3 regions of the Variovorax frigidus genome follow, and region 1 is predicted to be linked to each of the others. Evidence: predicted binding sites of a transcription regulator. Region 1 holds the regulator's gene; each other region holds the start of a gene.

Evidence for each region. Region 1 encodes FNR, which switches genes on or off when oxygen is low (the NO sensors DNR and NnrR bind a similar motif). Its sites were predicted from a motif close to TTGATNNNNATCAA; they were not measured.
Region 2: the regulator FNR is predicted to act here: its motif matches at 3,830-3,843, upstream of ACSFBC_RS11050 (OmpW/AlkL family protein).
Region 3: the regulator FNR is predicted to act here: its motif matches at 2,527-2,540, upstream of ACSFBC_RS02825 (universal stress protein).

The regions. Positions count from the first base shown of each region.
Region 1 is NZ_JBPJZF010000001.1:779,533-786,993, reverse strand. Features, by position in the region: gene ccoS (cbb3-type cytochrome oxidase assembly protein CcoS) at 1-92, shown strand, start outside; gene ccoN (cytochrome-c oxidase, cbb3-type subunit I) at 159-1,601, shown strand; gene ccoO (cytochrome-c oxidase, cbb3-type subunit II) at 1,615-2,241, shown strand; gene ACSFBC_RS03695 (cbb3-type cytochrome oxidase subunit 3) at 2,265-2,402, shown strand; gene ccoP (cytochrome-c oxidase, cbb3-type subunit III) at 2,413-3,324, shown strand; gene ccoG (cytochrome c oxidase accessory protein CcoG) at 3,338-4,765, shown strand; gene ACSFBC_RS03680 (FixH family protein) at 4,800-5,075, shown strand; gene ACSFBC_RS03675 (hypothetical protein) at 5,084-5,335, shown strand; gene fnr (fumarate/nitrate reduction transcriptional regulator Fnr) at 5,316-6,032, opposite strand; gene hemN (oxygen-independent coproporphyrinogen III oxidase) at 6,254-7,461, shown strand, end outside.
Region 2 is NZ_JBPJZF010000003.1:360,074-367,534, reverse strand. Features, by position in the region: gene ACSFBC_RS11065 (homoserine kinase) at 1-412, shown strand, start outside; gene ACSFBC_RS11060 (BPSS1780 family membrane protein) at 428-1,219, shown strand; gene ACSFBC_RS11055 (UvrD-helicase domain-containing protein) at 1,376-3,781, opposite strand; gene ACSFBC_RS11050 (OmpW/AlkL family protein) at 3,923-4,588, shown strand; gene ACSFBC_RS11045 (GMP reductase) at 4,807-5,784, shown strand; gene ACSFBC_RS11040 (AEC family transporter) at 5,803-6,750, opposite strand; gene ACSFBC_RS11035 (TonB-dependent receptor domain-containing protein) at 6,822-7,461, opposite strand, start outside.
Region 3 is NZ_JBPJZF010000001.1:599,165-606,625, forward strand. Features, by position in the region: gene ybgC (tol-pal system-associated acyl-CoA thioesterase) at 1-375, shown strand, start outside; gene tolQ (protein TolQ) at 372-1,073, shown strand; gene ACSFBC_RS02815 (ExbD/TolR family protein) at 1,078-1,515, shown strand; gene tolA (cell envelope integrity protein TolA) at 1,519-2,505, shown strand; gene ACSFBC_RS02825 (universal stress protein) at 2,688-3,113, shown strand; gene ACSFBC_RS02830 (YnfA family protein) at 3,123-3,440, opposite strand; gene ACSFBC_RS02835 (malonate--CoA ligase) at 3,590-5,137, opposite strand; gene ACSFBC_RS02840 (enoyl-CoA hydratase/isomerase family protein) at 5,134-5,928, opposite strand; gene ACSFBC_RS02845 (Bug family tripartite tricarboxylate transporter substrate binding protein) at 5,939-6,925, opposite strand; gene ACSFBC_RS02850 (malonyl-CoA decarboxylase) at 7,009-7,461, opposite strand, start outside.

The DNA of each region.
Region 1 (7,461 bases):
TGGTCATCCTCGGCGGCCTGTGGTGGGCTGTCGATCGCGGTCAATTCGAAGACGTCGAGCGCGAAGGCGAACGCATTCTGCACAACGATTGATCTAGCGCAAGAAGCCACGCGTGCCGCGGCCGGACACTGACCGGGTCCATTGAAAAAGGCCCGACGATGCAAGCTTCCCACCCTCCCGCGGCGGTCTACGCCGACACCGCCGTCAGGCAGTTCGCCCTCATGTCCGTCGTCTGGGGCGTGGTCGGCATGCTGGTCGGCGTGATCATCGCGTCGCAGCTCGCCTGGCCCGAGCTCAACCTCGGCATCTCCTGGCTCAGCTACGGCCGCCTGCGTCCGCTGCACACCAATGCGGTGATCTTCGCTTTCGGCGGCTGTGCACTCATGGCGACCAGCTTCCACGTGGTGCAGCGCACCTGTCAGGTCCGCCTGTTCGCACCGGCACTGGCGTCCTTCGTGTTCTGGGGCTGGCAGCTGGTCATCGTGGCCGCCGCCATCAGCCTGCCCATGGGCTACACCAGCGGCAAGGAATACGCCGAGCTCGAGTGGCCGATCGACATCCTGATCACCGCGGTGTGGGTGGCCTATGCGATCGTGTTCTTCGGCACCATCGCGATGCGCAAGGTGCGCCATATCTACGTGGCCAACTGGTTCTACGGCGCCTTCATCATCGCGGTGGCGCTGCTGCACATCGTCAACAGCGCGGCCATTCCCGCGGGCTGGATGAAGAGCTACTCGGCCTATGCCGGCGTGCAGGACGCGATGGTCCAGTGGTGGTACGGCCACAACGCGGTCGGCTTCTTCCTCACCGCGGGCTTCCTCGGGATGATGTACTACTACATCCCCAAGCAGGCGGGCCGCCCGGTGTATTCGTACCGGCTGTCGATCGTCCACTTCTGGGCGCTGATCTTCACCTACATGTGGGCGGGTCCGCACCACCTGCACTACACCGCGCTGCCCGACTGGACGCAGTCCATCGGCATGGTGTTCTCGCTGATCCTGCTGGCGCCCAGCTGGGGCGGGATGATCAACGGCGTGATGACGCTGTCGGGCGCCTGGCACAAGCTGCGCACCGACCCGATCCTGCGTTTCCTGATCGTCGCGCTCTCCTTCTACGGCATGGCGACCTTCGAGGGTCCGATGATGTCGATCAAGACCGTCAACGCGCTCTCGCACTACACCGACTGGACCGTGGGCCACGTGCACGCCGGTGCGCTGGGCTGGGTCGGGCTGATCACCATGGGGTCGCTGTACTACCTGATCCCGCGCCTGTGGGGCCGCACCGAGATGCACAGCACCCAGGCCATCGAGCTGCATTTCTGGATGTCGACCGTGGGCATCGTGCTCTACATCGCCGCCATGTGGATCGCCGGCGTGATGCAGGGCCTGATGTGGCGCGCGGTCAATGCCGACGGCACGCTCACCTACACCTTCGTCGAGAGCGTGAAGGCCACCTACCCGTACTACGTGGTGCGCCTGCTCGGCGGCCTGCTGTACCTGGGCGGCATGCTGGTCATGGCCTGGAACGTCTGCATGACCGTGATCGCGGGCCGCTCGGTGCGCGCATCCATTCCGCCGGTGGCCCTGACCGCCCACGCCTGAAGAAAAGCACACCATGAGTTCCAACGCACCCAAGACCGGCTTCTCGCACGAGAAGATCGAGACCAACAACTTCCTGATGATCGTGCTGATCCTGCTGGTGATCGCCGTCGGCGGCCTGGTGGAGATCGTGCCGCTGTTCTTCCAGAAGTCGACCACCGAGGCCGTGACCGGCGTCCGGCCGCTCGAGCCGCTGCAGCTGGTGGGCCGCGACATCTACCTGCGGGAGGGTTGCTACAACTGCCATTCGCAGATGATCCGCCCTTTCCGCGCCGAGACGCTGCGCTACGGCCACTACTCGGTGGCCGGCGAGTTCGTGTACGACCATCCCTTCCAGTGGGGCAGCAAGCGCACCGGGCCCGACCTGCACCGCGTGGGCGGCAAGTACAGCGACGAGTGGCACCGCATCCACCTGAACAACCCGCGCGACCTGGTGCCCGAGTCGAACATGCCGGCCTACGCCTGGCTCGAGAAGACGCCGGCCGACGCCGCCAGCATCGGCACCCACATGACCGCATTGCGCCGCGTCGGCGTGCCCTACACCGACGAGCAGATAGCGGGCAGCCAGGCCGCCGTCAGCGGCAAGACCGAGATGGACGCCATCGTGGCGTATCTGCAGTCGCTGGGCCTCGCGCTCAAGTAAGAAAAGACAAGAGGAGAGAAGAGATGGACATCACCACCCTGCGCATCGCGGCCACGCTGGCCTCCTTCGTGACCTTCATCGGCATCCTGGCCTGGGCCTTCTCGCGCCGTCGCAGCAAGGGCTTCGACGAGGCCGCACACCTGCCTTTCGAGCAGGACTGAAACGAACACCATGAGCGACTTCATCAGCGGCTTCTGGTCGCACTACGTCACCTACCTCTCGCTGGCCAGCATCGCGGCCTGCGCACTGCTGCTGTGGGTCACCAACCGGGCCCGCGTGCCCGGCGGCAGCGACAACACCACCGGCCACGTCTGGGACGAGGACCTGCGCGAGATGAACAACCCGCTGCCGCGCTGGTGGGTGGGCCTGTTCGTGCTGACCATCGTCTTCGCGCTGGGCTACCTGGTGGCCTACCCGGGCCTGGGCAGCATGCAGGGGCAGCTGGGCTGGAGCACGCAAGGCGAATACGAGAAGGAAATCGCCAAGGCCAATGCCGAACTGGCGCCGGTGTATGCGAAATACACGGCCATGCCCCACGAGGCCGTGGCCGGCGAACCGCAGGCCATGGCCATCGGCGAGCGCCTGTTCCTCAACAACTGCGCCCAATGCCACGGCTCCGACGCGCGCGGCAGCAAGGGCTTTCCGAACCTGAGCGACAGGGACTGGCTCTACGGCGGCGCGCCCGAGCGCATCCAGGAGACCATCACGCAGGGGCGCACCGGCGTCATGCCGCCCATGGCCGCGGCCGTGGGCACGCCCGAGGACGTGAAGAACGTCGCGAACTACGTGCTGAGCCTGTCGGGCAGTCCGCACGACTCGGTGCGCGCCGGCCTGGGAAAGAGCAAGTTCAGCGCCTGCGCCGCCTGCCATGGCGTGGGCGGCACGGGCAACCCCGCGCTGGGCGCGCCCAACCTGGCCGACCGCGTGTGGCTGCACGGCTACGGGCAGGACGCGATCGTCTCGATCATCAACACCGGCAAGACCAACGTCATGCCCGCGCAGCAGGGCAGGCTGACCGAGGCGCAGATCCATGTGCTGGCGTCCTACGTCTGGGGCCTGTCGAACACCGCGGCCACGCCCTGAGTTGCCTTCCGCCATGTCCGCTTCCCCCCGACCCGTGCCGCGCAAGGTGATCCCGATCGCCCCGGCCGAGAGCGCGCCCGTCGGCCTCTACGAGGCGCACAAGAAGATCTATGCGCGCAGCATCCAGGGCGTGTTCGCGCGCTGGCGCTGGGCCATGGTCTTTGTCACGCAGATCGTGTTCTACGGCCTGCCGTGGCTCGAGTGGGGCCAGCGCCAGATGGTGCTGTTCGATCTGGCCGCGCGGCGCTTCTACCTGTTCGGGCTGGTGCTCTACCCGCAGGACCTGATCTACCTCACGGGCCTGCTCGTGGTCTCGGCCCTGCTGCTGTTCCTGTTCACCGCGGTGGCGGGACGGCTGTGGTGCGGCTATGCCTGCCCGCAGACGGTCTACACCCAGATGTTCATGTGGGTGGAAGAGAAGATCGAAGGCCCGCGCAGCGCGCGCATGCGGCTCGACAAGGGTGCGTTCTCGATGGAGAAGGGCGTCAAGAAGAGCTTCAAGCACCTCGTCTGGCTGGGCATCGCGCTGTGGACCGGCTTCACCTTCGTCGGCTACTTCACGCCGATCCGCGAGCTCGGCATGGCCTTCCTGCAGACGCAGATGGGCTCGTGGGAAGTGTTCTGGGCCTTCTTCTACGGCTTCGCGACCTACGGCAACGCGGGCTTCATGCGCGAGCAGGTCTGCAAGTACATGTGCCCGTATGCGCGCTTCCAGGGGGCGATGTTCGACCGCGACACGCTGATCGTGAGCTACGACACGGCACGTGGCGAGCCCCGCGGCGCGCGCGGCAAGCAGCACGAGCGCGGCGGCCTTGGCGACTGCATCGACTGCACGCTGTGCGTGCAGGTCTGCCCGACCGGCATCGACATCCGCGAGGGCCTGCAGTACGAGTGCATCGGCTGCGGCCTGTGCGTGGACGCCTGCAACACGGTGATGGCCAAGATGGCCTACCCGCCGGGCCTGATCCGCTACGCCACGCAGAACGGCATGGCCGGCGGCTGGTCGGCGCGCCAGGTGCTGCGTCGCGTGCTGCGCCCGCGCGTGCTGATCTACAGCGCCTTGCTCGGCGCGCTGTGCCTGGGCCTGCTGGCCAGCCTGGTGGTGCGCACGCCGCTCAAGGTCGACGTGGTGCGCGACCGCGCCTCGCTCGCGCGCATCGCCGAGGGCGGCATGCTGGAGAACGTCTACCGGCTGCAGGTGATGAACGCGACCGAACGGCCGCAGCGCTATGCCATCGCCGCGAGCGGACTCGAGGGACTCAGCGTGGCCGCGGGAGCCTCGCTCGAGGTGCAGCCGGCCGAGTCGCGCTGGGTCGCGGTACGGCTGCAGCTGCCCTACGGCACCGCGGCACCGGGCTCGCACACCGTGCATTTCGATGTGCGCTCCGAAGACGGCGCATCGCATGTCTCGGAAAAGGCCATCTTCCTGGTCCCGCGCTAGCGCACACCGCCACGTTCAATAGAAAGAGATCTTCATGAATGCTCCCGGCCTCCTGCCCACCGTCGCCGAACCCTGGTGGAAGTTTCCCTATGTCTGGATGGTGATCGCCGGCCCGGCCATCGTCGTGGTGGCCGGTTTCGCCACGCTGTGGATCGCCATCCGCACGCCCGACCCGGTGGTGGCCGAGGACTACTACCGCCAGGGCGTGGAGATCAACAAGACGCTGGCCGACAAGAAGCTGATGCCGGCGCAGGCGGGCCGCAACCATGCGGCCACCCCGAGCGACGACGTCCCGCTGCCGAAGCACTGAGGACCGCCATGAAGCAACGCATCCGTCGCCTGGCCTGGATCCTCTGGCCCTCGTTCCTGCTGGCCTGCGTGGTGGAAATGCTGGTGTTCGCGCTGGTCGATCCGGGCGACCTGCACTGGCGCGGCGAAGCGCTGCCGCTGTCGCGCCAGGGCATCTACACGCTGGGCTTCTTCGTCTTCTGGGCGCTGGGCATGGGCTCGAGCGCGCTGACCGCGCTGCTCGGCATGTCCAGGCGCGAGATCAACAGGCCGGAGGATTGACGATGCGCTTGAGCTTGTCGGCGTCGACGATGCGCACATGGCGCTGCTGCACGGCCACGATGCCGTCCTCGACGAACTTCGACAGCGTGCGGCTCACGGTCTCGAGCTTGAGTCCGAGGTAGCTGCCGATCTCTTCACGGGTCATGCGCAGCACGAGCTCGGACTGCGAAAAGCCGCGCGCATGCAGCCGCTGCACCAGGTTCAGCAGGAAGGCCGCCAGCCGTTCTTCGGCGCGCATGCTGCCCAGCAGCAGCATCACGCCGTGCTCGCGCACGATTTCGCGGCTCATGATCTTGTGCACATGGCGCTGCAGGGCCGTGACTTCGCGCGACAGCTCCTCGATGCGGTCGAAGGGCATCACGCAGACCTCGGAATCCTCGAGCGCCACGGCGTCGCAGGTGTGGTGATCGCTCACGATGCCGTCCAGCCCGATGATTTCGCCCGCCATCTGGAAGCCGGTGACCTGGTCGCGGCCGTCCTCGGCCGTGATGCAGGTCTTGAAGACGCCGGTGCGGATCGCATAGAGCGAAGTGAAGCGCTCCCCGTTGTGGAACAGCGCCTCGCGCCGCTTCACCTTGCGCCGCGTCGCGACGATCTCGTCGATGCGTTCCAGCTCCGCGGGCTGCAGGCCCACGGGCATGCACAGCTCGCGCAGGTTGCAGTTGGAACAGGCGACTTTGATGATTTCGGGTGTCATGGCGGTTCGTGCCGGCCGGGAAGAGGACGGCGACGCTTCAAGTTGGTGCCTCGATTGTCCTCCTCCCCCCGAGCACGGGACTTGATGCAGGTCAAGGAAGTCCGGCCCGGTCGTCGGCACAGTCACGGAGCCCCGTGTGCCACATCACCATGCCAACCACCCTTTCTCCCGTCCTCGCTGCGCCTGCGGCCTCCGCCACCTCGGCTTGCGCCGTGCCCGTCATGACGCCCGAGATGCTGCAGCGCTTCGACGTGCAGGGGCCGCGCTACACCTCCTACCCGACCGCCGACCGCTTCGTCGAGGCCTTCGGCAGCGACGACTACGCGCAGGCGCTGCGCCAGCGCGCATTGAGCACCGGCCCCCGCGCGCTGCCGCTGTCGGTCTACGTGCACCTGCCGTTCTGCGCCTCGCTGTGCTACTTCTGCGCCTGCAACAAGATCGTGACCGGGCATCCGGAACGCGCCGAGGCGTACCTGGACTATCTCGAGCGCGAGATTGACCTGCAGGTGACGCAACTCGGGCGCGGTGCGGCCGTGAGCCAGTTGCACCTGGGCGGCGGCACCCCGACCTTCCTCGACGACGCGGCGCTCGCACGCTTGATGGCGATGCTGCGCGCCGCCTTCACCTTGGCGCCCGAAGGCGAATACGCGATCGAGATCGATCCGCGCACCATCGACGCGGCGCGGCTCGAACGGATCGCGGCGCTGGGCTTCAACCGGCTGAGCTTCGGTGTGCAGGACTTCGATCCGGCCGTTCAGAAGGCGGTACACCGCATCCAGCCCGCCGAGCAGGTGTTCGAACTGGTCGCGTCGGCGCGCCGGCTGGGTTTTGCATCGATCAACGTCGACCTGATCTACGGCCTGCCCAGGCAGACCGCGGCGTCGTTCGACCGCACGCTCGAGCAGATCTGCGAACTGCAGCCCGAGCGCATCGCGCTCTATGCCTATGCGCACCTGCCCGAGCGCTTCAAGCCCCAGCGCCGCATCGACCCGGCCGAGCTGCCCGACGCCGTCACCAAGATCGACATGCTCTCGCGCTCGATCGCTGCGCTCACCGCGGCCGGCTACGTCTACATCGGCATGGACCACTTCGCGCTGCCGACCGACCCGTTGGCCATCGCGCGCCGCCAGGGCCGGCTGCACCGCAACTTCCAGGGCTACAGCACGCAGCCGGATTGCGACCTGGTGGCGCTCGGGGTGTCGGCCATCGGCCGGATCGGCGCCACCTACAGCCAGAACGCCAAGACGCTCGAGGAGTACTACGACCTGCTCGACCAGGGCCGGCTGCCGGTGGTGCGCGGCCTCGCGCTGTCGCGCGACGACGTGCTGCGGCGCGCCGTGATCATGGCGCTGATGTGCCAGGGGCAACTGAGCTTCGAGTCCATCGGCCTGGCGCACCTGGTCGACTTCCGCCAGCACTTCGCGGCCGA
Region 2 (7,461 bases), on a different contig from region 1:
CAACGCGATGTTCGACGCCGGCACCGAGGGTGCCGCGCCCAGGCTCAGCGGCGTGTTCGATTTCTACTTCGCCGGCACCGACACCTGGCTGTTCGACCTGGCGGTGTGCCTCAACGACTGGGCGATCGACCTGCCGACCGGCACGCCCGATCCGCTGCGCGCCGAGGCGCTGCTCTCGGCCTACCTCGCGGTGCGTCCGCTGACCGGTGCCGAGCGCACGCTGCTGCCCGCAATGCTGCGCGCGGCCGCGCTGCGCTTCTGGATCTCGCGCCTCTGGGATTTCCACCTGCCGCGCGAAGCCAGCATGCTCCAGGCGCACGATCCCACGCATTTCGAGCGGGTGCTGCGCGAGCGCGCCCGCGAACCGCTGGCGCTGCACGCGTCCGCGCAGCCGGCCGCGATGGCGGTCTGAAGACGAACGGATTCGATGAAACTCAACATAGTCCCCGCCCGCACGGGTGCGACCTGGGTCCGCAGCGGGCTGCAGACCTTCACCAAGCGACCGCTGGCTTTCGCCTCGCTGTTCTTCTTCTTCATGGCGATGGTGTCGATCGCTTCGATGGTGCCGCTGGTCGGCACCGCCATCGCGCTGATGCTGCTGCCGACCATGACGCTGGGCCTGATGGCCGCCAGCGCCGAAGCCGCCAAGACCGAGAAGGGGGAGAAACCGCCCGCGGCGGCCGTGCTGCTGGCCGCGCTGAGCGCCGCCCGCAGCGGCATCCGCCCGATGCTGGTGCTGGGTGCGCTCTACGCGGTGCTGTTCCTGCTGGTGATGGGCGTGTCGGCGCTGGCCGATGGCGGCCAGTTCGCCCGGGTCTACCTGATGGGCGAGACCGTCAGCCGCGAGATGGCCGAATCGGGTTCGTTCCAGGCCGCGCTCTGGATCGCCATGGCGCTGTACCTGCCGCTGTCGCTGGCCTTCTGGCACGCGCCGGCGCTGGTGCACTGGCACGGCGTGCCGCCTGCCAAGAGCCTGTTCTTCAGCTTCATCGCCTGCTTCAAGAACTTCGGCGCGCTGTTCGTCTTCGGCATGACCTGGGTCGGTGTCTTCATCCTCTCCGGCATCGTGCTGAGCCTGGTCGCCACGCTGTTCGCCGCACTCGTCGGCGAAGGTGCGGCAGCCGCCGGCGGTGCGCTGATGGTGGGCGGGGCGCTGGTGATGGCGTCGATGTTCTTCACGAGCACGTGGTTTACGTTCCGCGACAGTTTTCTAGACTGACCCCCCGAAGGGCTGGCCCACTTCGTGTGGCTGGCGCCCCTCCCCCCTTGCAGGGGGGCGACACCGGCAGGCCGGCGGAGCCGGTCCTGCGGTGTCCCTGGAACAGAGTGCGCTGCAAGCGCTCAACCATCGCCGATGGTGGGCGCTGCTGGCGGATCAGACCGGCGTGAGCTTCGCCACCGACAGCGCCAGCCACTTCACGCCGTGCCGCGGGAAGTTGATCTGGGCGCGGGCGTCGTCGCCGCTGCCTTCCAGTGCCAGCACCGTGCCTTCGCCGAACTTGTTGTGGAACACCTGCATGCCCGAGCGCAGGCCGTGCGAGGGTGGCGCCTTCTGTGGCGGGACGGGCGGGCTGGCGAAGGCGTCGGTGTTGAAGCCGCCACCGCCTGCGCCGATGCGCGTGCTGCCGTAGCCGCCGCCATAGCCGAAGGCCGAGGGCTTGAAGCCCTGGTTCTTGGGCGTGAGCCACTTGAGCGAGGCTTCGGGCAGTTCGTCGTAGAAGCGGCTCTTGAGGTTGTAGCGGGTCTGGCCGTGCAGCATGCGGGTCTGCGAATGGCTCAGGTACAGGCGCTGGCGCGCGCGGGTGATGGCCACGTACATCAGGCGGCGCTCCTCCTCGAGGCCGTCGTGGTCGCTCATCGAGTTCTCGTGCGGGAACAGGCCCTCTTCCATGCCGGTGATGAACACGCAGTCGAACTCCAGGCCCTTGGCCGCATGCACGGTCATGAGCTGCACCGCGTCCTGGCCGGCCTGCGCCTGGTTGTCGCCCGATTCGAGCGCCGCATGCGTGAGGAAGGCCGCGAGCGGGCTAAGGGTCTCGCCGGTCTCGGCGTCGGGGGCCAGCGGTTCGTCGACGACCGGCAGGTTCGGGTCCAGTCCCTGGCTCGCGGGCGACTGGCGCAGCTCGTCGACCGGCAGCGCCACGGCATCGCGGCCGAAGCCTTCCTGCGTGACGAAGCTCTCGGCCGCGTTCACCAGTTCCTCCAGGTTCTCCACCCGGTCGGCGCCCTCGCGGTCGGCCTTGTAGTGTTCGATCAGGCCGCTGTGGTCGAGCACCAGCTCGATGATCTCGCGCAGCGAGATGCCCACGGTCTGTTCGCGCAGCACGTCGATCTTGGCGACGAAGGCCGACAGGTTGGCACCGGCCTTGCCGCCGACCGCGCTCACCGCGTCGTGCAGCGAGTGGCCGGCCGCGCGCGCCGCATCCTGCAGCAGCTCGATGCTGCGCGCGCCGATGCCGCGCGGCGGGAAGTTGACGATGCGCAGGAAGCTGGTGTCGTCGTCCTTGTTCTCCAGCAGCCGCAGGTAGCCCAGCGCATGCTTGATTTCGGCGCGCTCGAAGAAGCGCAGGCCGCCGTACACGCGGTAAGGCACCGAGGCATTGAACAGCGCGGTTTCGATCACCCGGCTCTGCGCATTGCTGCGGTAGAGCACGGCCATCTCCTTGCGCGCGATGCCGTCGCGCACCAGCTGGCGCATCTCCTCGACCATCCACTGCGCCTCGGCGAAGTCGCTGGTCGACTCGTAGACGCGCACCGGTTCGCCCGGGCCCTGTTCGGTGCGCAGGTTCTTGCCCAGGCGCTTGGTGTTGTGGCCGATCAGCGCATTGGCCGAGTCGAGAATGTTGCTGTAGCTGCGGTAGTTCTGCTCCAGCTTGATCTGGCGCGAGACGTCGAACTCGCGCACGAAGTCGGCCATGTTGCCCACGCGCGCACCGCGGAAGGCGTAGATGCTCTGGTCGTCGTCGCCCACCGCGATCACGCTGTTGCTGCCGGGCACGAAGCGGCCGCCGACCGTGGCGCCCGAGAGCATCTTGATCCAGGCGTACTGGAGCCGGTTGGTGTCCTGGAATTCGTCGATCAGGATGTGGCGGAAGCGCCGCTGGTAGTGCTCGCGGATGGGGTCGTTGTCGCGCAGCAGTTCGTAGCTGCGCAGCATCAGCTCGCTGAAATCGACCACGCCTTCGCGCTGGCACTGTTCTTCGTAGAGCTGGTAGATCTCGACCTTCTTGCGGTCTTCCTCGCTGCGCACCTCGACGTCGCCCGGGCGCTTGCCCTCTTCCTTGGCGCCGGAGATGAACCACTGGGTCTGCTTGGCCGGGAAGCGCTCGTCGTCGACGTTGAACTGCTTCATCAGCCGCTTGATGGCCGAGAGCTGGTCTTGCGTATCGAGGATCTGGAAGGTCGACGGCAGGTTGGCCAGCTTCCAGTGCGCGCGCAGGAAGCGGTTGCACAGGCCGTGGAAGGTGCCGATCCACATGCCGCGCGCGTTGATGGGCAGCATCGCGGTCAGCCGCGTGACCATCTCCTTGGCCGCCTTGTTGGTGAAGGTCACGGCCAGGATGCCGCCGGGCGAGACCTGGCCCGTCTGGAGCAGCCAGGCGATGCGGGTGGTCAACACCCGGGTCTTGCCCGAGCCGGCGCCGGCCAGGATCAGCGCGTTGCCCTCGGGCAGCGTGACCGCGGCGAGTTGTTCGGCATTGAGGTTGTGGAGCAGGGGCGAGGCGGCCGCTGGGGAAGGGGGGGCGCCGTCGAAAGCGTCGTGCGAGCCGAAAAGAGACATCCCGGCATTGTAGGAACGCCGGGCGCGGACGGGGCCGAAGAAGGATGCTTGCCCTGGATCAAGGACACGCAACCGCCGCTTTCGGACACTGGATGCCAGTTGCCGCGCGCCCCTTGCGCGGCCCGAACGGAGTCCCCGACCATGAAGAAGAACCTGCTCACGCGCGCCTGGATCGGCGCCCTCCTCGGTGCCTTGGGCGCCACCTGCGCCCTGCCCGCCGCCGCGCAGGAAGCGCAAGGCAACTGGCTGGTGCGCGCGCGCGCCGTGCGCCTCGACACCGCCAACCACTCCGACGCGATCGGCGCGCTGGCGGTGCCGGCCGATGCGATCCACGTGAACGACAAGACGATCCCCGAGCTCGACATCACTTACTTCTTCACGCCGAACATCGCCGCCGAGCTGGTGCTGACGGTGCCGCAGAAGCAGCGCGTCACGATCACGCAGAGCGCGCTCGGCGGGCCGGTCGACATCGGCACCTTCAAGCACCTGCCGCCCTCGCTGATGCTGCAGTACCACTTCATTCCCAACGGCACCATCCGTCCCTACGCGGGCATCGGCCTGAACTACACGCGCATCGGCTCGGTGAACCTCGCCGTGCCCACGGTCGGCCGGCTGGACCTGGAACACAACAGCTTCGGCCTGGCCATCGGCGCCGGCGTGGACATCGCGATCGCGAAGAACGTGTTCCTGAACTTCGACCTGAAGAAGGTGCAGATCCGCACCGACGTGAGCCTGAACGGCAGCCGGCTGTCGACGGTGAAGGTCGATCCGCTGCTGATCGGCGTGGGTGTCGGCTACCGCTTCTGAGCGGGTCGCGCCACGGAATCGCACGAAAAATAAGGTCTATATGAAAAGCCGACTGAGGGCGGCCTGACCGCTCCCCTAGAATCAATCACCGGGCCCAAGATTCTTGTCGCCCGGTTTTTTTTCGCCCGCTTTCGCGGCGACGAAACCGGCCAAGACCAAGCGCCCACGCCGACAGGACATGCCTGCCGGCGAACCTTCCACAGGAGCTTGGTCTCATCATGCAAATTTTCGACTACGACAACATCCTTCTGCTGCCACGCAAATGCCGCGTGGAAAGCCGCTCGGAATGCGACGCCGGCGTGACGCTGGGCGGACGCAAGTTCCGTCTGCCGGTGGTGCCGGCCAACATGAAGACGGTGGTGGACGAGACCATCAGCCTCTGGCTCGCGCAGAACGGCTACTTCTACGTGATGCACCGCTTCGACCTGGACAACGTGCAGTTCGTGAAGGACATGCAGGCCAAGGGCGTGTTCGCCTCGATCTCTCTGGGCGTGAAGAAGGCCGACTACGACACCGTCGACCAGCTGGCCGCGGCCGGCCTCGTGCCCGAGTACATCACCATCGACATCGCGCACGGCCATGCCGACACGGTGAAGAACATGATCGGCTACCTCAAGGCCAAGCTGCCGCAGTCCTTCGTGATCGCCGGCAACGTGGGCACGCCCGAAGCCATCATCGACCTGGAAAACTGGGGCGCCGACGCGACCAAGGTCGGCATCGGTCCGGGCAAGGTCTGCATCACCAAGCTCAAGACCGGCTTCGGCACGGGCGGCTGGCAGCTCAGCGCGCTCAAGTGGTGCGCTCGCGTGGCGACCAAGCCCATCATTGCCGACGGCGGCATCCGCGACCACGGCGACATCGCCAAGAGCATCCGTTTCGGCGCCTCGATGGTGATGATCGGCTCGCTGTTCGCGGGCCACGAGGAATCGCCGGGCAAGACGGTCGAGGTCGACGGTGTGCTGTTCAAGGAGTATTACGGCTCGGCCAGCGACTTCAACAAGGGCGAGTACAAGCACGTCGAAGGCAAGCGCATCCTCGAGCCGATCAAGGGCAAGCTGGCCGACACGCTGATCGAGATGGAGCAGGACGTGCAGAGCTCCATCAGCTACGCCGGCGGCAAGGCGCTGATGGACATCCGCAAGGTCAACTACGTCACGCTGGGCGGCGACAACGCCGGCGAACACCTGCTGATGTAAGCACCCCGGGGCCCGGTTCTAGAACCGGGCCATGAGCGCCATCGCGGCGCTCAAGGTGAGCAGCGCCAGCACGGTGGACACCACCACGCTGGCCGTCACCAGCTCCTCCGCCACCTTGTAGCGCTGCGAGAACAGGAAGGCGTTGGCGCCAATGGGCATGGCCGCGGCCACCACCATCACGGTCAGCGGCAGGCCGCGCACGCCCAGCAGCCAGCCCGTGCCCAGCACCAGCAGCGGGTGCACCACGTTCTTGACCAGCGCCAGGGTGAACGCGTCGCGCAGGTGCGTGCCGACCGGCGTGAGCGCCAGCGTGACGCCCACCAGCACCAGCGCCACCGGGCTGAAGGCCTGGCCCAGCAGCATCAAAGGCTTGTCGATGACGGTCGGAATACCCCAGCCGGTCTGCGCATACAGCAGGCCCGCGATGATCGGCAGCGGCACCGGATGGAAGATCGAATTGCGCAAGGCGCGACCGACGGTGCGCAGCAGATGGTGCCGCTGGCGGCCGTTCGAGGCCGCATGCTCGCGCGCCACCATCAGCTCGATCAGCACCGTGGCGCTGGTGATCAGCACCAGCGAATGCAGCGAGACCAGCGTGAGCAGCACCACCAGGCCCTCGGGTCCGTAGGCCAGGTCGACCAGCGCGACGCCGATGATCACGGTGTTGCTGAAGGTGCTCGCGATGGCCAGCACGGCCGCCGTGCGGTTGAGTCCGCGCCACATCAGCGTGCCGACGAAGATGATGCCCGCACCGATGAAATACGCGGCCACGGGCTTGAGGCTCAGCTGCTCGAAGTGCACCGCGCTCATCGAGCGGAACAGCAGCGCCGGCGCGAGCAGCAGGAAGATCAGGTTGGAGAGGTCCTTGACCGCATGGGCCCCGACCCAGCGTCGGTGGCCGGCGAGATAACCCGCGGCGATGAGAAGAACGACGGGCAGCAGGGCGGACGCGACAGGTGAATTCACCGCTTCGAGAATAGCGCAAGCGCTGCCACGCAGCCGCTCGCCCGTCTTCCGCCCTGCGCCCCTTCAGTCGCTCAGAAGCTCAACCGCGCGCCGACCGTCAGGCTGCGCCCGCGCAGCGGTGCCGCGTCCTTGATGAACGAGGTGTGGCTGTAGGCCAGTTCATTCGTCAGGTTGTCGGCGCGCACGTAGAAGAGCGTGTCGAAGCGGTCGATGCGCGTCTTGTAGCTGACGCTGGCATTGAGCATCGTGTAGCCCGGCGTCGTGCTTTCGTAGTCGGCCACGCGTTTCTGGCTGCCCATGCGATAGACCTCGACCAAGCCGCCCCAGCCTTGCCACGACGCATCGAGCCGCACGCCGAGCCGGCGCGCCGGGATGCGCGGCAGGTTGCGGCTGCCCTCGCCATCCGCGTCGAGCTTGGCGCGCACGTAGTCGCCGAACAGCGTGACGCCGAAGACCGGGTTGAGCTTCTGGCGGACTTGCGCCTCCAGCCCGGTGAAGGTCGCGTCGCGCTGCGCGTATTCGATGAGCTGCAGCTCCTGGAAGGTGTCCAGCGTGTTGGCGTAGATGTAGTTCTTCACCTGGTTGTGGAAGCCGGTCACCGAGAAGGTGGTGTCGCCCGCCGTCTTGGCGAAGGTCAGGTCGAGGTTGGTCGCGCTTTCCTTGCGCAGTTCGGCATTGCCCACCTCGTAGGTGCTGGTCGCCAGGTGCAGG
Region 3 (7,461 bases), 180 kb from region 1:
TATGCCAACTACCTGAAGTTCATGGAACGCGCGCGCACCGAATGGCTGCGCGACCTGGGCATCGAGCAGCGCGCGCTGCGCGAACAGAGCGGCGGGATGTTCGTGGTGAGCGAGACCCAGCTCAAGTACCACCGGCCCGCACGGCTCGACGACGAACTGCTTGTGACGGTCGAACTTCGTCAGACCGGTTCGGCGTCCGCCATAATCGCTCAGCGAGTGCTATCAAAAGAAGAGCAACCCTCTTTGCTGTGCGAAGGCACGATCCGCATCGGCTGGGTCGATGGCCTCACATTGCGCCCAGCCCGCATTCCGGCCCATGTTGCGGGAACCCTCGAGCGCCATCGCGGCTCCATGTCTCAACCTCTCACGCCATGAACCAAGACCTTTCGATCCTCACCCTCCTGATCCATGCCAGCCTGCCCGTGCAACTCGTGGTGCTGCTGCTGGCCGGCATTTCGATCGCCAGCTGGGCGGCGATCTTCCGCAAGTTCTTCGCACTCAAGCGCATGCGCGCCCTCAACGACGAGTTCGAGCGCGACTTCTGGTCGGGCACCAGCCTGAACGAGCTGTTCGCCTCCGCGGCCCAGAACGCCAAGCTCGCCGGCCCGATGGAGCGCATCTTCGCTTCCGGCATGCGCGAGTACCAGAAGCTGCGTGAACGCCATGTGGCCGACGCCGCCACGCTGCTCGACGGCGCGCGCCGCGCGATGCGCGCGAGCTTCCAGCGCGAGCTCGACGTGGCCGAATCCAACCTGTCCTTCCTGGCCACGGTCGGCTCGGTCTCGCCCTACGTGGGGCTGTTCGGCACGGTCTGGGGGATCATGCATGCCTTCACCGGCCTGGCCGCGCTGACGCAGGTCACGCTGGCCACCGTCGCGCCGGGCATCGCCGAGGCGCTGGTCGCCACCGCCATCGGCCTGTTCGCCGCCATCCCCGCGGTGGTCGGCTACAACCGCTTTGCGCGCGAGATCGACAAGACCGCGATCGCACTCGAGACCTTCATCGAAGAGTTCTCGAACATCCTGCAGCGCAACCTGTCGACCCAGCCGGCGCCTTCGAGCGCCGGCCGCTGAGCCCATGCCCGCCACCTCCTCCCGCGGCCGCGGCCGCCGCACGATCAACGAGATCAACATGGTCCCGTTCATCGACGTCATGCTGGTGCTGCTGATCATCTTCATGGTGACCGCGCCACTGATCACACCCAGCGTGATCAACCTGCCGAGCGTCGACCGCGCCAACAAGCAGCCCGACAAGCCGATCGAGATCGTCATCAAGACCGACGACGAGATCCAGATCAAGAAGGACCCGTCCACCGGTTCGGGCGGCAGCGCCATCCCGTTCGCGCAGATCGGCACGGCCGTGCAGACCGCACAGGGCGGCGACGCCGAACGCCCGGTGGTCATCAGCGCCGACAAGTCGGTCAAGTACGAGACCGTGGTCAAGGCCATGAACCTGCTCAAGCGCGCGGGCGTCGAGCGGGTCGGGCTGTCGGTCACGACCACGGGCGCGAAGTAAGGCATGTCGCTCGCCGCCGACCGCCCCGAGTTCGCCCCCCCGCCCCAACGCGGCACGCCGCGCGCCATCGCCTTCGCGCTGGCCGCGCACGCGGTGCTGATCGCCGCGCTGACCTGGGGCGTGCACTGGAAGCGCGACGCCGAGAGCGACGCGGTCGAGGCCGAGATCTGGTCGACCACGGTGCAGCAGGCGGCACCGCGCCTGACGCAGCCGCCGGCGCCCGTGCCGCCGCCCGCGCCCGCGCCGACACCTGCACCACCGCCTCCGCCGCCCCCACCGCCGCCCGCGGCGAGGGCGCCCGAGCCCGCACCCGCCCCGCGTCCGCCCGACATCGCGCTCGAGCGCGAGAAGAAGGCGCGCGAGCAGAAGGAGCGCGAGCAGGAGATCGAGCAGGCCAAGCAGGAAAAGAAGATGGAAGCCGCGAAGAAGGCGGCCCAGGAAAAGAAGGAACTCGAGGCCAAGCGCCGCGCCGAAGAACAGGCCGAAGATCGCAAGGAAGCACAGGAGAAGGCGCAGGCCGACGCACGCAAGAAGAAGGAAGCCGAGGCCAAGCAGCAGCAACAGCAGCAGGCCGAGGCCGCGAAGAAGAAGGAAGCCGATGCCGCCAAGCAGGCCGCGGCCGACCGTGCCGCCACGCTCAAGCGCATGCAGGGCCTGGCCGGCGCCAGCGGTGACGACAACGCGACCGGCACTGCACTGAAGTCCTCCGGCCCTTCGGGCAGCTACGGCGGCAGAGTGGCGGCAGCTGTGCGCCCGAACGTCGTCTTCCCCGACGCCGAACTCGTCAACGGCAACCCGGGTGCCGAATTCGAGGTCAAGCTGGCGCCCGACGGCACCATCGTGGGCACGCCACGGCTGGTCAAGTCCAGCGGGCTGCCCGCCTGGGACCAGGCCGCACTGCGCGCGCTGCAGAAGACCGAGAAGCTGCCACGTGACATCGACGGCCGCGTTCCTCCGGCACTGATCGTCGAGCTCAAGCCCAAGCGCTGAGCCTTCCCGCCGCCCTGCGGGTTGATCTGCATCAACCCGCAGGGCGCACCGCGCCCCTACGCTCGAGGTCAAGACCGCAGCGCCATCGGGGGCATCCGCCACCGACGATGGCCTGGCTGTGGTCACATGTCGCAGGGGCCGCCCACGCGGTCGCCCTCTTCCATGACCTTGAAAGGACTCTCATGAAAATCCTCGTCGCCGTTGACGGCAGCCCGTACACCCAGAAGGCCCTGGCCTACCTGTCCGACCACCGCGCCATGTTCGTCGAAGGCCATGAACTCGTCGTGCTGCACGTCTGCACCGCCTTGCCGGGCAACGTGAAGCGCCATGTGTCCAAGGAAGTCGTCGACGGCTACTACGCCGAAGAAGCAGCCAAAGTCCTCGAGCCCGTGAAGAAAGCGCTGGCCGACCAGGGCGTGAGCGCGTTCACGACGCAGGAGCGCCATGGCCACGCACCCGAGGAGATCGTCGCCGGCGCCAAGGAAGCCGGCGCCGGGTTGATCGTCATGGGCACGCATGGCCACGGCATGTTCGGCCGCGCGCTCATGGGCTCGGTGGCCAGCAAGGTGATCGCCGAGAGCCCGGTCTCGGTGCTGCTGGTCAAGTAGGGCACGCTCTCACTTGGGCTGGAACATGATCAGGCCCATGCCCGTCAGCGCCACCACCACGCCGGCCACGTCCCAGGGCGTGGGCCGGATGCCGTCCACGGCCCACAGCCAGGCGATCGCCACGCCGATGTACACACCGCCATAGGCCGCATAGACGCGGCCCGCGGCCGTGGCATGCAGTGTGAGCAGCCAGGCGAACAGCGCCAGGCTCAGTGCCGCCGGCAGCAGCAGCCAGACCGACCTGCCCTGCTTGAGCCACAACCACGGCAGGTAGCAGCCGACGATTTCGGCCAGCGCGGTGGCAATGAACAGCGCGAGAGTTTTCATGCGCGCATTGTCGTGGCTGCCCGTCCGACACCGCGCAGCAGCGCCGCCCTGCGCGAGCCTTCCGACGGGCTCGCCCCTGGAGCCGAGCCGCTGACGCTCGCCCGGCCACGGCGGCGCCGCGCACCCTGACGTCGCTGCCCGAACGAGGCTCAGGCGCGCGCGAACAGCCCCTTGTGCTGCTCGCGCAGCAGCGCCTTCTGAACCTTGCCCATCGCATTGCGCGGCAGCTCGCCGACCACGAAGCAGCGCTTGGGCACCTTGAAGTTCGCCAGCTTGGCCTTGAGCTCGGCCACGATGGCTTCCGCATCGAGGGTCGCGCCCGGCTTCGTCGTGACCACGGCCACGCCGACCTCACCGAAGTCCGCATGCGGCACGCCGACCACCGCGCTCTCGGCCACGCCCGGCAGCTCGTTGATGAAGCCCTCGATCTCGGCCGGATAGACGTTGTAGCCGCCGCTGATGATCAGGTCCTTGCTGCGCCCGACGATGGTGATGTAGCCCAGTCCGTCGATCTGGCCCACGTCGCCGGTCTTGAAGAAACCGTCGGCCGTGAATTCCTCCCTGGTCTTCTCGGGCATGCGCCAGTAGCCCGCGAACACGTTGGGGCCATCGACCTCGATGTTGCCGATCTCGCCCGTGGTGGCCTCGCGGCTGTCGCCGCTCTCGTCGGCCACGCGCACGCGCAGGTTCACGCCCGGCAGCGCGAAGCCCACCGTGCCGCCGCGCCGCTCGCCCTGCACCGGGCTGTAGGGATTCGACGTGAGCATCGCCGTCTCGCTCATGCCGTAGCGCTCGAGGATCGTGTGGCCGGTGCGCTGCTGCCATTCGTGAAAGGTCTCGATCAGCAACGGTGCCGAACCGGCGATGAACAGGCGCATGCGCTTGCAGGCCCTCTTCGTGAGCCCGGGCTCGGCCAGCATGCGCACGTAGAGCGTGGGCACGCCCATGAAGACCGTGGCCTCGGGCAGCCGTGCCACCACGCGCTTGGGATCGAACTTGTTGAGCCAGATCATCTTGCTGCCGTTGAGCAGCGCACCATGGATCGCGACGAACAGGCCGTGCACGTGAAAGATCGGCAGCGCATGGATCAGCACGTCGCCCTCGGTCCAGCCCCAGTAGTCCTTGAGCACCTCGGCGTTGGAGCGCAGGTTGCGGTGCGTGAGCATCGCGCCCTTGCTGCGGCCGGTGGTGCCGCTGGTGTACAGGATGGCCGCCAGATCGTCGTCGCTCTTGAGCGCCACCGCGTGCTGGTCGCTGCATTGCGCCGCCAGCGCCAGCAGCGTGCCGGTGCGGTCGTCGTCGAGCGTGAACACATGGCGCGTGCCCGCGGCCTGCGCGATCGGGCCGACCCATCCGGCGTTGGCGCTGCTGCACACCACCACGGCCGGCTCGGCGTTGCCGATGAAGTATTCGATCTCGGCGCCGCGGTAGGCGGTGTTGAGCGGCAGGAACACATAGCCCGCGCGCAGCGTGGCCAGGTAGAGCATCAGCGCCTCGACGGACTTCTCGACCTGCACCGCGATGCGCGCACCCTCTTCCAGGCCGAGCGCGGCGAACAGGTTGGCGAGCATCGCGCTCGCGCGATCGAGGTCGCGCCAGGAATACAGCAGGCCGTCGTCGGTCTCGACCGCGACCGCATCGAGGTCGGCAGGAAAAGCGGCGCGCAGCGCGGCGAAGAGGTTGGCGTTGGTCGTCATGCGGGGTCTCGGAAAGCGGGAGGCCGTTTGGCAAGGAAGGCGGCAATGCCTTCGCGGTGTTCGGGAGTGTCGGCGTAGTCGTAGGCCGTCGGCAGCAGGGCCTCGACCGCCGCGGTGTCGACGCCGGCCAGTGCGGCCAGCATGCGTTTGTGGGCGCGTGCGGCTTCGGGCGCGAGCGCGGCGATGCGGCGCGCATGCACCTGCACCGCGTCGGCGACGGCCTCGTCGGGCCACACGTCGAGCAGGAAGCCGGCGTCCTTCAACCGGGGCGCGCCGTGCACGCCCGCGGCCAGCAGCATGTCGCGCGCCAGCGCATCGCCCACGGCGCGGTGGACCAGCGCCGCCTCGTAGGGCGCCATCGGGAAACCGAGCTTGGCGATGGGCGCGCCGAATTTCGCGGATGCACCGGCCAGCCGGATGTCGCAGCAGCTCGCGATCTCGAGGCCGGCGCCCATGCAGGCGCCTTCGATCTGCGCGAGCATCGGCACCTCGCAGCCGCGCAGCGCCTTGAGCGCGGCACCGACCTCGTCTTCATGGAAGACGCGCAGCGCGGCCGCATCGAAGCGGAAGGACGGGTACTCCGAGATGTCGCCGCCGGCGCAGAACGCGCCGCCCTCCCCGCGCAGCACGATGCAGCGCAGGGCCGTGTCGGCCGACAGGGAAGCAGAGCCCTCGAAGGCCGCGCGCAGTTCGCGCCACATCGCGCGCGACATGGCGTTGAGCCGGCCGGCATGCACCAGCGTCACGAAGGCGATCGCGCCTTCGCGTTCGATGCGAATCTCACCCGCCATCGCTTCTTCCTTATTCCAGTTTGGCGCCCGAGGCCTTGACCACCGCGGCCCAGCGCTTGATTTCCGAACTGACGAAGCCGCCATAAGCCGTGCCCGTGAGGCCGGGAACCTCGGAGCCGTTGGCAGCCCAGATGGTCTTGAGCTCGTCGGTGGCCAGCGCCTTCTTCATGTCCTCGATGATGCGCGACTGCACCTCGGCCGGCGTGCCCTTGGGCGCCCACAGGCCGTACCAGGTGGTGACGTTGTAGTCGGGCAGGCCCACCTCGGCCGCGCAGGGCACGTCGGGGAAGGCCGGGTTGCGCTTGGCGCCGGCCATCATCAGCGCCTTGATGCGGCCGCCCTTGATGTGCTGCGAGGACGAACCCAGGCCGTCGAAGCAGACGTCGACGTTCCCCGCGATCAGGTCCTGCAGCATCGGGCCCGCGCCGCGGTAGGGAATGTGCGTGATGAAGGTGCCGGTCTGCTGCTTGAACAGCTCGCCCGCCAGATGGTGCGAGGTGCCCGCGCCGGCCGAGCCGTAATTCATCTTGGCCGGGTTTCGCTTGGCATAGGCGATGAACTCCTGGAGGGTGGTCTGCGTCACGCGCTTGGGGTTGACCACCACCACCTGCGGCGCATTGGCCAGCAGCATCAGCGGCACGAAATCCTTTTCGATGTCGTAGTCGAGCCTGGGGTAGATCGACGGCGCGATGGCGTGGTGCACCCCGCCCATGAACAGGCCGTAGCCGTCCGGCGGCAGCTTGGCCGCGACGCCCGCGCCCAAGGTGCCGCCCGCACCGCCGCGGTTGTCGATCACCAACGTCTGGCCGGCGCCTTTGGAGAACTGCGCCGACAGCGGCCGCGCGAACGCGTCGGTGCCGCCCCCGGCCGGGAAAGGCACGACCAGCGTGACGGGCTTGGCAGGCCAGCCGGATTGCGCGCGCGCGCCGCCGCCAAGGACGGCGGCAGCCGCTGCGGCCAGGCGCAGCATGTCGCGGCGCTGAAAGCTGTGGTTCATTGTCTTGTCTCCTGTTTTTATCAACGCTCATGTGCCGGGGCCGTCGGCACGCCGTGGAAATCGGCCCGTCGAAAACGGGATGCTCAAGCCTTGAAGAACAGGCCGTCGATGTCGCCCGACACCGCCACCTTGCCCTCGGACAGCAGCGCGCGGTGCTTGTCGAGCCGCTTGAGATCGTAGAGGTAGTTGACCATGAGCCCGTAGGCCTGCTTGACGCCCTTGGTCGACGGGTCGCCCGCCCAGTTGAGGCGCTCGACCCGCGCCCCGTTGCCGAGGTGGAAGCGCGCCACCGGATCGATCGGCTTGCCGTCGACCGTGGCGCGGCCCAGGTACTCGGCGGCGCATTGCATCAGCATCTGGCGCACGGGAGATTTGGCATCGAGCGCCAGCGCATCGTCGGCCGCGGCCAGCAGGCGCTCCGGCGTGGGCGGCAAGGAGCCCAGCGCCTGCCCCAGGGCGCGTGCGCGCTTGTCGTCGAGCCGCAGCAGCATCTCGGCCGCATGCTTGACCAGCCAGTGGCGAAAGCCCGGGATCGG